Regions from separate parts of the Ruminococcus sp. RTP21484sp1_RTP21277st1_D2_RTP21277_210401 genome, predicted to be linked through region 1. Evidence: riboswitches for the same ligand, from Rfam matches in the RefSeq annotation. Region 1 holds a riboswitch; the other holds the start of a gene.
The links. Region 1 has a riboswitch for ZMP and ZTP ahead of AB5706_RS08495 (formate--tetrahydrofolate ligase). Riboswitches for the same ligand answer to the same signal wherever they lie in the genome.
Positions count from the first base shown of each region.

Region 2: another riboswitch for ZMP and ZTP. It lies ahead of AB5706_RS11280 (IMP cyclohydrolase); the one in region 1 lies ahead of AB5706_RS08495 (formate--tetrahydrofolate ligase).

Region 1 covers NZ_JBCOMJ010000010.1:6,974-14,694, reverse strand. Annotated here, with positions in the region: gene AB5706_RS08510 (sodium ion-translocating decarboxylase subunit beta) at 1-326, shown strand, start outside; gene AB5706_RS08505 (PP-loop family protein) at 657-1,826, opposite strand; gene AB5706_RS08500 (DUF1700 domain-containing protein) at 2,220-2,663, opposite strand; ZMP/ZTP riboswitch at 2,953-3,095, shown strand; gene AB5706_RS08495 (formate--tetrahydrofolate ligase) at 3,221-4,906, shown strand; gene AB5706_RS08490 (phosphoribosylaminoimidazolesuccinocarboxamide synthase) at 5,093-5,965, opposite strand; gene AB5706_RS08485 (Cof-type HAD-IIB family hydrolase) at 6,292-7,092, shown strand; gene xylB (xylulokinase) at 7,201-7,721, opposite strand, start outside.
Region 2 covers NZ_JBCOMJ010000015.1:41,500-49,220, forward strand. Annotated here, with positions in the region: gene AB5706_RS11265 (DUF6106 family protein) at 1-126, shown strand, start outside; gene guaB (IMP dehydrogenase) at 208-1,665, shown strand; gene AB5706_RS11275 (peptidoglycan recognition protein family protein) at 1,665-2,438, shown strand; ZMP/ZTP riboswitch at 2,719-2,801, shown strand; gene AB5706_RS11280 (IMP cyclohydrolase) at 2,924-3,637, shown strand; gene AB5706_RS11285 (phosphoribosylaminoimidazolecarboxamide formyltransferase) at 3,744-4,928, shown strand; tRNA gene AB5706_RS11290 (tRNA-Gly) at 5,278-5,350, opposite strand; gene AB5706_RS11295 (3D domain-containing protein) at 5,594-6,514, shown strand; gene AB5706_RS11300 (CpsD/CapB family tyrosine-protein kinase) at 6,688-7,386, shown strand; gene AB5706_RS11305 (CpsB/CapC family capsule biosynthesis tyrosine phosphatase) at 7,439-7,721, shown strand, end outside.

The DNA.
Region 1 (7,721 bases):
TCAGCATGCGTGCAGACCAGTTTGTAACAAAAGAGACTTTACTGATCCTGGTGATTGGACTTTTTGCTTTTGTCATGGACACCATCGGCGGCGTTCTCCTGGCAAAATTTATGAATCTTTTCCTGAAAAAAAAGATCAACCCAATGATTGGCGGTGCCGGAATTTCTGCATTTCCAATGTCCTCCCGAGTTGTTCAGAAAATGGCCATGGAAGAAGATCCCACAAATGTAATTCTCATGCAGGCCGCCGGTGCCAACGTGTCCGGACAGATTGCTTCTGTAATCGCAGGCGGCATGGTTATCAACCTGGTCACAAAATTTTTATAAAAAAATTTTTATAATGAGGAGGGTCTTATCTATGAATACATCCAATATCATTATTGCACTTGAAATCATGGCAAAAGGAATGGCAGGAATCTTTACTGCCATTCTGTTCATCATTCTTTGTGTATGGCTTCTCGGAAAAATCGGAAAATAAATACTCCAATATATCTATAGCGCTTCTCTTTTCATCCCCGACAAAAAACGAGCCAAGGTCACATGCAGCATTGACCTTGGCTCAATATTTTTACTAATACATCGTTTCGTAAATAACTATACCAATCGCGTAGGATGTAGATCCGAGTGTGCAGGTCTAAAATCCACATTTTCTCTCTGTTACTCTACTGCATCAGCAGCATTCTCAGAGGCAGAACCGGGCTCCCCATCATAATTTTCCAGGAAAGAATGTCTCACATCATATTGTTTATATCCCACAACTGTATCAATATTTACATTCTCTACGCTCTTGAAAATGTTGCCCTCTACAAACGGATTCACCTTTTTCAGGTCACGGATCAGTTCCTTGATTTCTACACGTTTGGAGCGATTTTCGTTATTGCAGGTAGTGCAGGTATCTGTAAATTTACATGCACACTGAATAAAATGGAGATCATTGTAGTCACGCCATGCCTTAATATCATCCTCCCGCACCAGATACAATGGACGGATCAGTTCCATTCCCTCAAAGTTGGTGCTGTGAAGCTTGGGCATCATAGTCTGTACCTGGGCACCGTAAAGCATGCCCATAAGAATGGTCTCAATCACATCATCATAGTGGTGACCCAGTGCAATCTTGTTGCAACCCATTTCTTTTGCAAAAGCATAGAGATGCCCGCGGCGCATTCTTGCGCAAAGATAACAAGGAGATTTCTCCACATTAAATACAGACTCAAAAATATCAGACTCAAAAATACGAATAGGAATATTTAACCTTCTGGCGTTTTCCTCGATTACCTGACGGTTGGCCGGACTGTAGCCCGGATCCATAACCAGAAATTTCACCTCGAAATCAAATTTATTATGAAGCTTCAGTTCCTGGAAGCACTTTGCCATCAGCATAGAGTCCTTGCCGCCGGAAATACAGACTGCAATCCTATCTCCCGGCTTCACAAGCTCGTAAGTATTGATTGCCTTGGTAAACCTGGACCAGATTTTTTTCTTAAATTTCTTGCGAAGACTGATCTCCACATTTTTCACAAAATCTTCGTCCTGTGAACTCTTCATGGCATCCATAAGCCAGGCAATGTACCCTTTCTCAAGGCTTACTGCATCCAGCCCCTCTTCCTCGAGCTTCTTAGCGATTTCTTTACTATTGATTCCGCGGCTGCAGCAAATAACCAGTTTTCTGGTCTTATCCACTTCCGGATTCTCCATGATTTCCTCTGGCTTACAGGCCAAAGCCCCCTTAACAGCGCCATGGGAAATCTCAATCTCGTCGCGGACATCAATGATCTGATAGGACTCCGCTGGTAACTTTTTTAATTCTTCTATTGTTATACTGCTCATTTAAATCCTTCCCTGAATATATTCTATAATGTCCATACTTTATATCACGATCTCAACAAAACTGTAACTCATTCCTGCTCAGAAGAAACCTTGCTGAATATGATTGTTACTGTTCACTGGTCACGTTCCGCGAGGCGTTTTTTGTGAACAAAGTTCACAGAAAACCCGAGAATTGCGGCGCGAAATCATGCGAATGCATGATTTCTGTGCATCGCGAAGCGCGTTACTGTGAACGGAGTGAACAGTAACATATGATTCTCTAAAGCATGTCCGACATTTTTTTGTTACAAAACGGACATGTCGTCTATCGGCGACATCTCTATATATGAAAATCAGCTGCTGTGCGCCTGCGACACTCCCGCATCTGCCGTTCGTGACGTTCATAGTATCATGTTAATTCCGATTTTTTATCAGTGACACAATAAACAAAATCAACGCCAGTACCGCAAAAAACGGAATCACTGCCACCAGAATATGAAACAGCAAAAAGACGACTATCAGCAGGATCACCACGCCCAGAAGTTTGCTGTACCAGGTATCAAACCGCCATACATGTACATGATTCCGGCTGGAGCTCTGGGTATTCTGTGCGTCATCCGAATAGGTGCTGTACTCCTCATAATCCAGCTGCCCGTTATCCACATCTGTATCCAGCAAAGTCCTGGCGATCAGCCTTGGATCTCCAAGTTCATCAAGAACCTGCTGCTCATCACGTCCACTACGTACCTGTGACTGAATATAATCTTCATAGTAACGCACATGCGCCGCCACCTTACCCTCATGCATCTGTCCGGACAGCTGACTTCTCAATGTATCCAGAAATTCTGTTCTATTCATTCAATTATTCAACCTTTCTTATATAAAACCACGAATCATTATCCTGTTTCAAACAGGCTCTGTGCATTTTCTATTCTAACAATACTTGCCCTCATACGCAACTATCCAAGTCATAAAATTTTTATGAAGTCTGAAGCGGAGATTATATTTTTCCATTCAGACAGATTTTCTCCACATTCAAAGCATTTGTTATATTTCACAAATATACATCGTCTTTTTTGACAATAATGCTGTCTGTTAATTTATTGACAAAATGTTTTTTTAATGATACAATGAACACATCAATTGAAAAGCTTCTGAATACTGACGGATCGTGGAGTTAACCACAGGGACTTCAGGAGCAGATCATGAAGATTACTGTTTACAGCCGCTGCACCATATTTTGCAGACAGCATAGACCGTAATTTCCAGCCGACCGTCTGGGCAGTATTTGAATCATCAGATACTGCCCTTTTTTTACCGGGAGGTACCTCTGACATGAGGGAAATACCGTTGTCTTTTTAAGAAGCGGTCATATAAAAACCATTTAATCTTACACAACGAAAGGAGCTTTTATTATGGGGTTTAAAAGTGACATCGAAATCGCACAGGAATGTGAAATGAAACCAATCACTGAGATTGCAGCTAAAGCAGGTATTGCGGACAAATATCTTGAGCAGTATGGTAAATACAAAGCAAAAATCGACTACAATCTTCTGAAAGAAACAGATAAGAATGATGGCAAACTGATTCTGGTTACCGCTATCAACCCGACTCCTGCCGGAGAAGGAAAAACCACTACTACAGTTGGTCTGGCAGACGCTATGCAGAAGCTTGGCAAGAACGTTATGGTAGCTCTTCGTGAGCCATCCCTTGGACCGGTATTCGGTGTAAAAGGCGGTGCAGCAGGCGGCGGATATGCCCAGGTAGTTCCGATGGAAGATATCAACCTTCACTTCACAGGTGACTTCCACGCAATCGGCGCAGCAAACAACCTTCTTGCAGCAATGATCGATAACCATATTTTCCAGGGCAATGCTCTTAACATCGACCCACGTAAGATCACATGGAGAAGATGTGTAGATATGAACGACCGTCAGCTTCGTAATGTAGTAGACGGACTTGGCGGAAGAACAAACGGTATGCCTCGTGAAGACGGCTATGACATCACGGTAGCTTCCGAGATCATGGCTGTTCTCTGTCTTGCAAGTGATATCAAAGACCTGAAAGAAAGACTTTCCAGAATCATCATCGGTTATACATATGGCAAACCGTCAGAGCAGAAACCGGTAACAGCTGGTGATCTTCATGCAGAGGGTGCTATGACAGCACTTCTGAAAGATGCTCTGAAACCAAACCTTGTTCAGACACTGGAGCATGTACCTGCAATCGTTCACGGCGGACCATTCGCAAACATCGCTCACGGATGTAACTCCGTAACCGCTACCAAGATGTCTCTGAAGCTTGCTGATTACACCATCACAGAGGCTGGATTCGGTGCTGACCTTGGTGCCGAGAAATTCCTTGATATCAAATGCCGTATGGCTGGTCTGAAACCAAATGCAGTTGTTATCGTTGCTACTGTCCGTGCACTGAAATACAATGGCGGCGTTCCGAAGGCTGATCTTAACAATGAGAACCTTGAGGCTCTTGAGAAAGGTCTTCCAAACCTTCTGAAACACGTAAGCAACATCAAAAATGTTTACAAGCTTCCATGTGTTGTTGCAATCAATGCATTCCCGACAGATACCAAGGCAGAGCTTGACCTGGTAGAAGCAAAATGTAAAGAGCTTGGCGTTAATGTTGCACTTTCTGAAGTATGGGCAAAAGGCGGCGAAGGCGGTATTAAATTAGCTGAGGAAGTAATCCGTCTTGTTGAAGAGCCAAACGACTTCACATATTCCTATGAGCTTGAAGGCTCTATCGAAGATAAGCTGAATCAGATCGTTCAGAAGATCTATGGCGGTAAGAGAGTTGTTCTTACAGCTAATGCTCAGAAGCAGGCAAAACAGCTGGAAGAGCTTGGATTCGGAAACTGCCCGATCTGTGTGGCAAAAACACAGTACAGCTTAACAGATGACCAGACCAAGCTTGGTGCTCCGACAGGCTTTGAAGTAACTGTTCGTAACCTGAAGATTTCTGCAGGTGCAGGCTTCATCGTAGCCCTCACAGGAGAGATCATGACCATGCCAGGTCTTCCAAAGGTTCCGGCTGCTGAGAAAATCGATGTAGACGAAACAGGTAAGATCACAGGACTGTTCTGATTTTTACATGTCAGCCAGGTTTCCGTGTAAACATGGATTTGGCACGTTGCTCACAAAAATCAACGCCCGGGAGACCCAAACTCCCGGGCGCTTTTTACATACAAGCAAAGTGTATCCTTTGAAAATAAAATAAAGGATTTTATCAGCCTGCCAGGGACAAATGCCCTGGCAGTATTTGTATATTGCTTATTTCAGCTTCTCCCCTGTAAGCATCTCATATGCCTGGAGATATTTGTCGATTGTCTTGTCCACGATTTCCTGTGGAAGAGTCCAGTCGTTGTCCGGGTTTGCTTTCAGCCAGTCACGGGCAAACTGCTTGTCAAAGGATGGCTGGCCATGACCTGGCTCATATCCATCTGCCGGCCAGAATCTGGAGCTGTCCGGTGTAAGCATCTCATCACCAATAACAATATTACCATTTTCATCAAGTCCAAACTCAAATTTGGTATCTGCAATAATAATACCTTTGCTTAAAGCATACTCAGCACATTTTTTATATAATGCGATGGTGTAATCACGAATCTTCTCTGCATACTCCTGACCATGTCCCGGATAGTATTTCTCAAGATGGGTAACGCTCTGCTCAAAAGAAATATTCTCATCGTGGTCGCCAATCTCAGCCTTGGTAGAAGGTGTGTAAATAGGCTCAGGCAGCTTGTCAGACTCTTTCAGACCTTCCGGAAGAGTAATTCCGCAAACTGTACCATTCTTCTGGTAGCTTGCCCAGCCGCTTCCAGTGATATATCCACGAACGATGCACTCAACCGGGATCATATCCAGCTTGCGGCACATCATGCTGTTTCCGTCAAACTTATCCTGCTGGAAAAACTCCGGCATATCTTTTACATCAACAGAAATCATGTGGTTCGGCAGGATATCCTGGGTCATATCGAACCAGAACTTGGACATCTGTGTAAGAACAGTGCCTTTCTTCGTCACTTCGTTGTTCAGGATCACATCAAAACAGCTGATACGGTCTGTCGCAACCATGATCAGGCTGTCTCCGTTGTCGTAAATCTCGCGTACTTTGCCTTCTTTAACTGGCTTCATTTCCTGCATAGCTTTACACCTCATCACTTTTCTATTTTTCATTTTTGTAAAAGTCCCAAAGGCATGACTGTTTCACAATCTCAGCCTGCCTGTTTCCGCTTTTACAGCACCCAATTATTTTACCATTTTGCAAACAAAAAAACAATTCTCTTAAATGCCGAAATCAAGGCATCTTTTCCCGAAATCCATGTGAATCTTCACATGTATCCATTCAAAGTGATTGATTCCTACACTATCTTCGTTTTATAATAAGAAAAAACAACCAGCAGGATACTCTGCCTGCGAGGGGCATTTCAGCTCACAAAACTAATTTACCATATATTCCAGGAGGCACTATGATCTATAAATTTGCAGCCGCCGACATGGACGGTACTTTATTAAATGACAAAAACGAAATTACACCATACACCATTGAAACAATCCGGCAGGCAGCCGCACAGGGACTGATTTTCTCCATTTGCACCGGGCGCCCCATTCAGGGAGTGGAGCGCTATCAGAAACAGCTGGGCATTCAGGGACCTGTGATCACTTATAATGGGGCTATGATCCTGGATTCTGCTGACGGACGCGTTCTGTATAGACAGGAGCTGAAAGCTGACGATGCGCGTCTGATTCTGGAAGCAGGACTGAACTATGATACTACCATGTGCATCTGGTCGGACAATAAATTATATGGGAACAAGCTGAATGACCGGATTCAGGAATACAGCCAGGCTACCAAGGTAACGCCCCTTCTCATGCCATCTATCGACAAGCTTTTGGCGCAGGGGATTACGAAAATTCTCTGGTATGACGATGTTTCCCAAATTCAGCAAATAGAAAAAGAGCTACGGAAAACAGCTCATTTTCATAACGTAACTTTTTGCACCTCCAAGCCCTTCTATCTGGAGTTCTTCAACAGTAAGGTGTCAAAGGCTGCAGCTATTGATTGCATTGGTAAGCTCTACGATTTCACCCCCGCTGAAACTATCGCTATCGGCGACGGTTTCAATGACCTCTCCATGATCCGCTATGCTGCCCTTGGCGTTGCCATGGAAAATGCACCAGATGGCGTGAAAGAGTCTGCGGATTATATCACTGCACGCACTAACAATGAGGATGGTGTTGCAGAAGTTCTGGAGAAATTTGTTTTATAGAATCATGACTATACAAAAATGGTGATTGTGTTAATTATTTCACATTCAACACAATCACCATTCTATTAATCTGTTTTAAACCAAATTATGTCCGCCTTGCTATATCTCTTACAGATTCTTAAACAGCGGCTTCATAGCCGGATACAGTTCTTTGAACTTCTGGTATCTCTCCTCATATTTCGCAGCCAGTTCTGGAGTAGGCTCTACAGTATCCACTACTTTTGCAAGCTTCTTGCCAGCAGTCTCAACGTCCGGATAAACACCGCATCCTACTGCTGCCAGCATAGCACCGCCAAGGGATGGTCCCTCTTCCACTTCCAGAACGTCAACCTTAATATTCATAACATTTGCAATAATCTGCTTCCACAGCGGGCTCTTTGCACCACCGCCACAGATCTTGGTACGCTCAATTTTAATTCCAAGACTCTTTGCAACCTCCAGAGAATCACGAAGTGCGAAAGCAACTCCCTCCAATACAGCCTGAGTCATATCTGCTCTTGAGGTGTCCATGGACATGCCGAAGAATACGCCTCTTGCATCTGGATCGTTGTGTGGGGAACGCTCGCCCATCAGGTATGGCAGGAAGAATACGTGATTCTCACCAAGCTTCTGGATAGGCGCCTGCTCTG
Region 2 (7,721 bases), on a different contig from region 1:
GAACATAAGCGTTTTGCAATTGTCTGCCGCGATGGCGCAGAAACCTGCAAAGTAATTATCGAGCCAGATGAAATATTGGCAAAAACCATGAGAAACACTGCTCCGAGCAAAGTATTTTTAGATTAATTTACTAGATTGACACACTTTTAGTTTTTTGCTACACTAATCTACAAACCAAAGACACAATAAGACAAGGGAGGAAAAGCAATGGGTACTATCATTGGTGAAGGCATTACTTTCGACGACGTCCTTTTAGTTCCGGCGTACTCCAAAGTAATCCCGAATCAAGTTGACGTTTCAACTTACCTTACAAAGAAGATTAAACTGAACATTCCCATGATGAGTGCAGGAATGGACACCGTTACTGAGTACAATATGGCGATTGCCATGGCACGTCAGGGAGGTATCGGTATCATTCACAAGAACATGTCTATCGAGGCGCAGGCAGAAGAGGTGGACAAGGTTAAGCGTTCTGAGAATGGTGTTATCACAGATCCGTTTTTCTTATCTCCGGAACATACATTGAAGGATGCCAATGACTTAATGGCGAAATTCCGTATTTCCGGTGTCCCGATCACAGAAGGCAAGAAGCTGGTAGGTATTATTACCAACCGTGATCTGAAGTTTGAGACAGATTTCAGCAAGAAGATCAAAGAGTCCATGACATCTGAGGGACTGATCACAGCCAAAGAAGGTATTACACTGGAAGAGGCGAAAGAGATCCTTGCGAAATCCCGTAAAGAGAAATTACCCATTGTAGATGATGATTTTAACTTAAAAGGACTTATCACCATCAAGGATATTGAGAAACAGATTAAATATCCTTTGGCTGCCAAAGATGAACAGGGACGTCTTCTCTGTGGAGCTGCTGTTGGTATTACCGCCAACGTGCTTGCCCGTGTAGATGCACTTGTGAAGGCAAATGTTGATGTCATCGTTGTTGATTCTGCTCATGGTCATTCTGAGAATATCCTCCGTGCTGTACGAGAAATCAAGGCTGCATATCCGGAGCTTCAGGTTATCGCAGGAAACGTTGCCACAGGAGCCGCTACCAAGGCTCTGATTGATGCTGGTGTAGATGCAGTTAAGGTCGGAATCGGACCTGGCTCTATCTGTACCACCCGTGTAGTTGCAGGTATTGGTGTACCGCAGATCACAGCAGTCATGGATTGCTATGAGGTTGCCAAGAGATATGGTATTCCGATTATTGCAGACGGTGGTATCAAGTATTCAGGCGATGTTACCAAGGCAATCGCAGCTGGTGCAAACGTTTGTATGATGGGAAGCATGTTCGCCGGATGCGATGAGAGCCCGGGAACTTTCGAGTTATATCAGGGAAGAAAATATAAAGTATACCGTGGAATGGGATCCATTGCAGCTATGGAGAATGGCAGCAAGGACCGTTACTTCCAGGAGAATGCCAAGAAGCTTGTTCCGGAAGGTGTGGAAGGACGTGTTGCATACAAGGGACACCTTGAGGACACTGTATTCCAGCTGATCGGAGGACTTCGCTCCGGTATGGGATACTGTGGAGCTGAGAATATTGAAGCACTGAAACAGAATGGTAAATTCGTGAAGATTTCTGCTGCTTCCCTGAAAGAGTCTCACCCACATGACATTCACATTACAAAAGAAGCACCGAACTACAGTGTGGATGACAAATAATGAAAAGAAAATCTGCAAGGCCGTCTTTTTCAAGGCGGCCTTCTTTTAACAAAAGAGAAAAAAAAGATAAGGGCGGCAGGATCCGTCAGAGAAATCAGCGTCTGGCATTTCTGGTGCTTTTTTTGCTTCTGGTTGTGACAGGAGTGGTTATTCTGATGGTAAGGAATGGACAGAAGCAGGAGAAAAGTGCAGAGACATCCCAGGAAATGAATGATCATACGAATTATGGACCGGAAGAATGGATGTCCCAGGGTGCTCCCTACATAGATGTACAATTATTGACACCAAATGAGTATTCCAGGCCTCAGCTGCCCCTGAATGGAGCTGATTACATAGCAATCCATTATACAGCCAATCCTGGTGCTACAGCGCAGAATAACAGGGATTATTTTGAGAATCTTTCCATTTCTCATGAGGCGAAAGTAAGCAGCCATTTTGTAGTAGGACTGGAGGGTGAAGTGATCCAGTGTATTCCTACCTCAGAGATGTCTTACGCGACTAACTCAAGGAATGTGGACAGTATTTCTATTGAGTGCTGTCATAAAGATGATACAGGCGTTTTTGAACAGGAAACTTATGATTCTGTGGTAAAGCTGGCTGCATGGCTGTGCGCCCGATTTGGGCTGACCTCAGAGCAGGTGATCCGGCATTATGATGTGACAGGAAAGGAATGTCCCAAGTATTATGTGGATCATCCGGATGCCTGGGAGCAGATGAAGGCGGATATCAGTGCACAGATCACAATAGATCAGGGCTTGATGGGGATTTCCTGAGAAGAAAGTACGGACTATATCCATAAATTTGCTTATGCAGGCATTGCGACCAGTAACTACAAAAAGTTACTGTTCACTTGTAACGTTCCGCGAGGTGTTTTTTGTGAACAAAGTTCACAGAAAACCCGAGAATCTCAGCGCGAAATCATGCGAATGCATGATTTCTGTGCATCGCGAAGCGTGTTACTGGTCACGGAGTGATTAGTAACCACAAAAAAATTGTACATAAAAGAAAAAGATTTCCCATCTTGAAATAACGAAAAAAATATTGTAGTATAAAAAAGAACTGCATGACTGGCGGATCGTGGGAATACCCACAGGGAGTGCGGTGATATCATTGTGTCGACCGCCTGGGCAGCCTGGAAGAGGGGCTTCCCAGGCGTTTTTTTATACACGCAGCCAGTATAAGCTTATGCCAGAGCGTGTTTGAAAATCTGGCGGCTGCGGTAATATACTCATGTAAATTTCGAAAGGAGAACATCTGCATGGAAATGATAGCATTGGACAAAGAACTGAAGGAAAATTCTTACCCGGGACGAGGAATCATCATTGGCCGCAGCGCTGATGGAACGAAGGCAGTTACCGCTTACTTTATTATGGGAAGAAGTGAGAACAGCCGCAATCGTGTATTTGTGGAGGATGGAGAGGGAATCCGCACACAGGCATTTGACCCTTCCAAACTGGTAGATCCAAGCCTGATCATTTATGCACCTGTCCGCGTACTTGGAAATAAAACAATTGTGACAAACGGTGACCAGACAGACACTATTTACGAAGGAATGGATCATCAGCTCACTTTTGAGCAGTCTTTACGTTCCAGAGAGTTTGAGCCAGATGCACCAAACTATACACCACGTATTTCCGGAATTATGCATGTAGAGAACGGCACTTACAGTTATGCAATGTCCATTTTGAAAAGCAATAATGGAGATCCTTCTTCCTGCAACCGTTACACTTTTGCATATCAGAATGCAAAGGCCGGTGAGGGACATTTTATCCATACTTATAAATGTGATGGAAACCCGCTGCCAAGCTTTGAGGGCGAGCCGAAGCTTGTTCAGATTCCGGATAACATGGATGCGTTTGCAGATATGTTGTGGGAGAGCCTGAATGAAGACAATAAGGTTTCACTTTTTGTGAGATACATTGATATCGAGACTGGTAAATATGAATCAAAAATTATCAACAAGAATCACTGAAAATAAAGCATTCCGTTTTTGGTAAATTATATTCGCAAAACGGAATGCCTTACGGAATAGTACCTACTGAATCGTTACCTTAAAAGATAAAATGGAGGAGATAACCATGAAAGAGTTAGAATTAAAATACGGCTGTAACCCAAATCAGAAACCATCTAAAATATACATGGAAGATGGAAGTGAACTGCCAATTAAAGTACTTTCCGGAAAACCTGGATATATTAACTTTCTGGATGCCTTTAACGGCTGGCAGCTGGTGCGTGATCTGAAAAAGGCAACCGGACTTCCTGCAGCTACTTCTTTTAAACATGTTTCCCCGGCAGGTGCTTCCATTGGTCTTCCGCTTACAGAGACGCTTGCAAAAATCTACTGGGTAGAGGATATGGACTGGCAGAATTTTTCACCGCTTGCATGTGCATATGCCCGTGCAAGAGGCGCAGACAGAATGTCTTCCTTCGGTGATTTTATTTCCCTTTCTGATGTATGTGACAAAGATACAGCACTTCTGATCAAGAGAGAAGTTTCCGACGGTGTAATCGCTCCTGGTTATACAGAGGAGGCACTTGAGGTTCTGAAACAGAAGAAAAAAGGCAACTACAATGTAATTCAGATCGATTCGGAATATGTACCGGCTCCATTAGAGCATAAGCAGGTGTTCGGCGTTACTTTTGAGCAGGGAAGACAGGAGCTTGCAATTGATGATGAGCTGATTTCCAACATCGTAACTGAGAATAAAGAATTATCTGAGGAAGCAAAGCGTGATATGAAAGTTTCCCTGATTATTCTGAAATATACCCAGTCCAATTCCGTATGCTATGTAAAAGACGGACAGGCAATCGGCGTTGGTGCAGGACAGCAGTCAAGAGTTCACTGTACACGTCTTGCAGGACAGAAAGCAGACAACTGGTTCCTTCGTCAAAGCCCGAAAGTATTGAATCTTCCATTTAAGGAAAGCATTTCAAGAGCTGAGCGCGACAATGCTATCGACGTTTACATTGGTGATGAGTATATGGATGTTCTGGCGGATGGAAACTGGGAAAAGACATTCACAGAGAAACCTGCAGTTTTCACAAAGGAAGAGAAGAGAGCATGGCTGGATCAGATGACAGATGTAACATTAGGATCTGATGCGTTCTTTCCATTCAGCGACAATATTGAGCGAGCTTACAAAAGTGGCGTGAAATATATTGCACAGCCAGGCGGTTCTGTGAGAGATGCAGACGTAATCGATACCTGCAATAAATATAATATAGCAATGGCATTTACCGGAATTAGATTATTCCATCACTAAATCGTAGTTGAAAAATCATTCCTGCAATTGAGACGCACATCTTGCGGAAAGTTTTTTTTACATGTTTTAAGAAAAAATATTGGATTCTGGACAGAATAATAAAATGAAGTAATAAAAGGTCTTGTACAAAGTGCAAAGAACTGAAAATTCTTATTGAAAGATGAGTCAATAGAGAATCTTCAGATAGAAAAGCAAATTGTACAAGGCTTTTTTGTTTAAAATAAGATGTCCGTTATAAATTATTTCCGAAAGAATAAGCGGGATTTTCTTATGAAGTATACAAAAGACAGTGACCGCTTTGTAAGGCGGATTCAGACACAAAAAAGCTCCGACTAAATCGGAGCTTCAGAGCGATAGACGGGGCTCGAACCCGCGGTCTCGACCTTGGCAAGGTCGCGCGTTACCAACTACGCCACTATCGCATTTATTGCTGTCAACTGTTTTCCTCAGCGACAAAACATATAATACAGTATAAAATCTATTTTGTCAAATGTTTTTTTGAAAAAAATGAAATAATGTTTTTTTTAATGAAAAAATAAAAAAGCTACAATAATAAATGTGAAAAATTTCTAAAAAGCCTGATGGGATTTGAAATAAGAAAATAGCTGTGCTATGATAAACAAAGAGTAGAGGGGAAAATTGAACAGATCAGGAGATATAAATTTATGAAAAAAAGATTTCTGGTTATGGCAGTATGTGTTTCCGCATGTATGCCTGTTTCTGCGCTTGGAGCGGAAATAGCCGGTCCGGCCATTTCAGGTACAGCACAGGAAAATACTGATAATAAAGAAGAAACAGTTTCAGAAGAAGCTATCGAAAAAAAGGATTCCGGGAAAATCGAGGACGAGATTACGGAAGTCCAGGATACTGTCACAGTAGCGGCAGATACAGATGTATTAGATTATCCTGGCAGAAAAGAGGGTTCTGTGATCGGTGAAGTGCTGGAAGAAGATGAAATCAGCCGTACAGGTACTATTGATGATATCTGGAGCAGGATTCTATTTGAGGATGATAATGGAGAAGAACAGGTGGGATATATCCCAACCTCTGTTTTGGAGGGGTATGAAGATAAGAATCAGGTAGCTTCAGATGCAACCTCAGATGGAACTGTAGAAGCAGGAATTATACATAAAAGTACAGGAGAGGGCGTATTTGCAGAAGCAGTAGAAGGTGTTACCCAGACAGGGGGAAATGCAGGTGTTCTTGAAGGACAGCCGATTATGGTTTCCGCAGACAGCAGCCTTCGTCCACTTGGTGTTTTCCATATTACCCATTACTGCCAGTGCAGCATTTGCTGCGGTCCGTGGGCAAACGGAATCACATCCACAGGTGTGACAGCTACCACGAACCGCACTATTGCAGTAGATCCAACTGTAATTCCTTATGGCTCTAAAGTAGTCATCAATGGACAGGTCTATGTGGCCGAAGATTGCGGCGGCGCCATTAAGAACAACCGCATTGATATTTATATGGGAAGCCATGCGGAAGCATTGAACAGCGGTGTATTTGATGTAGAAGTTTATCTTTTGGAAGAGGGATCATCCGTTCAGGGTATAGAAGGGATTCAGGAAGGGAATCAAGAATAATATGAAAATTTTGTGAAAAATTGTGCATATTTAGTTCGAAAATGTACTAGCCAATGCGGTACTTCTAGTGTATAATGTTTAGGCAGATACTGCCATGACGTGAATTATGGGAAATCAGAAGGAAAATATGGCAGATTTACAGGATAACAAATAGATAAGGTGAAAACAAAATTATGGTAAAAGTAAAAATTAGCGACTGGAAAGCTGATTCATCCATGGATGAGGCTTATAAGGCACTTCGTACAAACATTCAATTTTGCGGTGCCGACAAAAAGGTGATTGCATTTACAAGCTGTACCCCGAATGAAGGAAAGAGTAATGTAACTTTCCATCTTGCAGCTTCCCTTGCAGAGAGTGGTAAATCTGTACTTTTGATTGATGCAGACCTTCGTAAATCCGTACTTATGGGACGTGTACAGGTTGAGGAAGAAGTGAAGGGACTGACCCACTACCTGTCCAAGCAGGCGAAACTGCAGGACGTTATCTGCGCAACCAATCTTCCCAAGTTTCACATTATTTTTTCCGGTGTTGTACCGCCGAACCCGGCAGAGCTTTTAGGAAGCAGACAGTTTAAAGACATGATCCGTGTTGTAAGAGATGTATATGATTACATTATCATAGATACACCGCCTCTTGGACGAGTAATCGACTGTGCAGTTGTGGCGGATTCCTGCGATGGAACTGTCATTGTAATCGAATCCGGCAGTATCAGCTACCATTTTGTACAGGAGATCAAGGGGCAGCTGGAGAAGACCAACTGTCCGATCATCGGTGCGATTTTGAACAAGGTAGATACTAAGGAATATGGTAAATACGGTAAGTATGGTAAATATGGCAAATATGGCAAGTACGGAGAATACGGAAAATATTGATCCGTCATTATTCGAGATTGTTATATGAAAAGATTGGAAATGGGCGAAGCGAATGAAAGGTATTTATGATATTCACTGTCATATTGTTCCGGGAGTTGATGATGGAGCGAAGGATCTCAAGACATCTGTACGCATGCTCCAGAAGGAATATGATGATGGTGTCCGCAACATTATTGCCACTCCGCATTTTCGATATGATATGTTTGAGCCGTCTCTGGAACAGGTTAAGAAGCAGTTCCTTCGTGTGAGGAAGGCTGCCGCTGAGATTGGAGAAGACGGTATTCAGATGTATCTGGGCTGCGAGCTTCATTCCAGTATGGATATGACAGACTGTC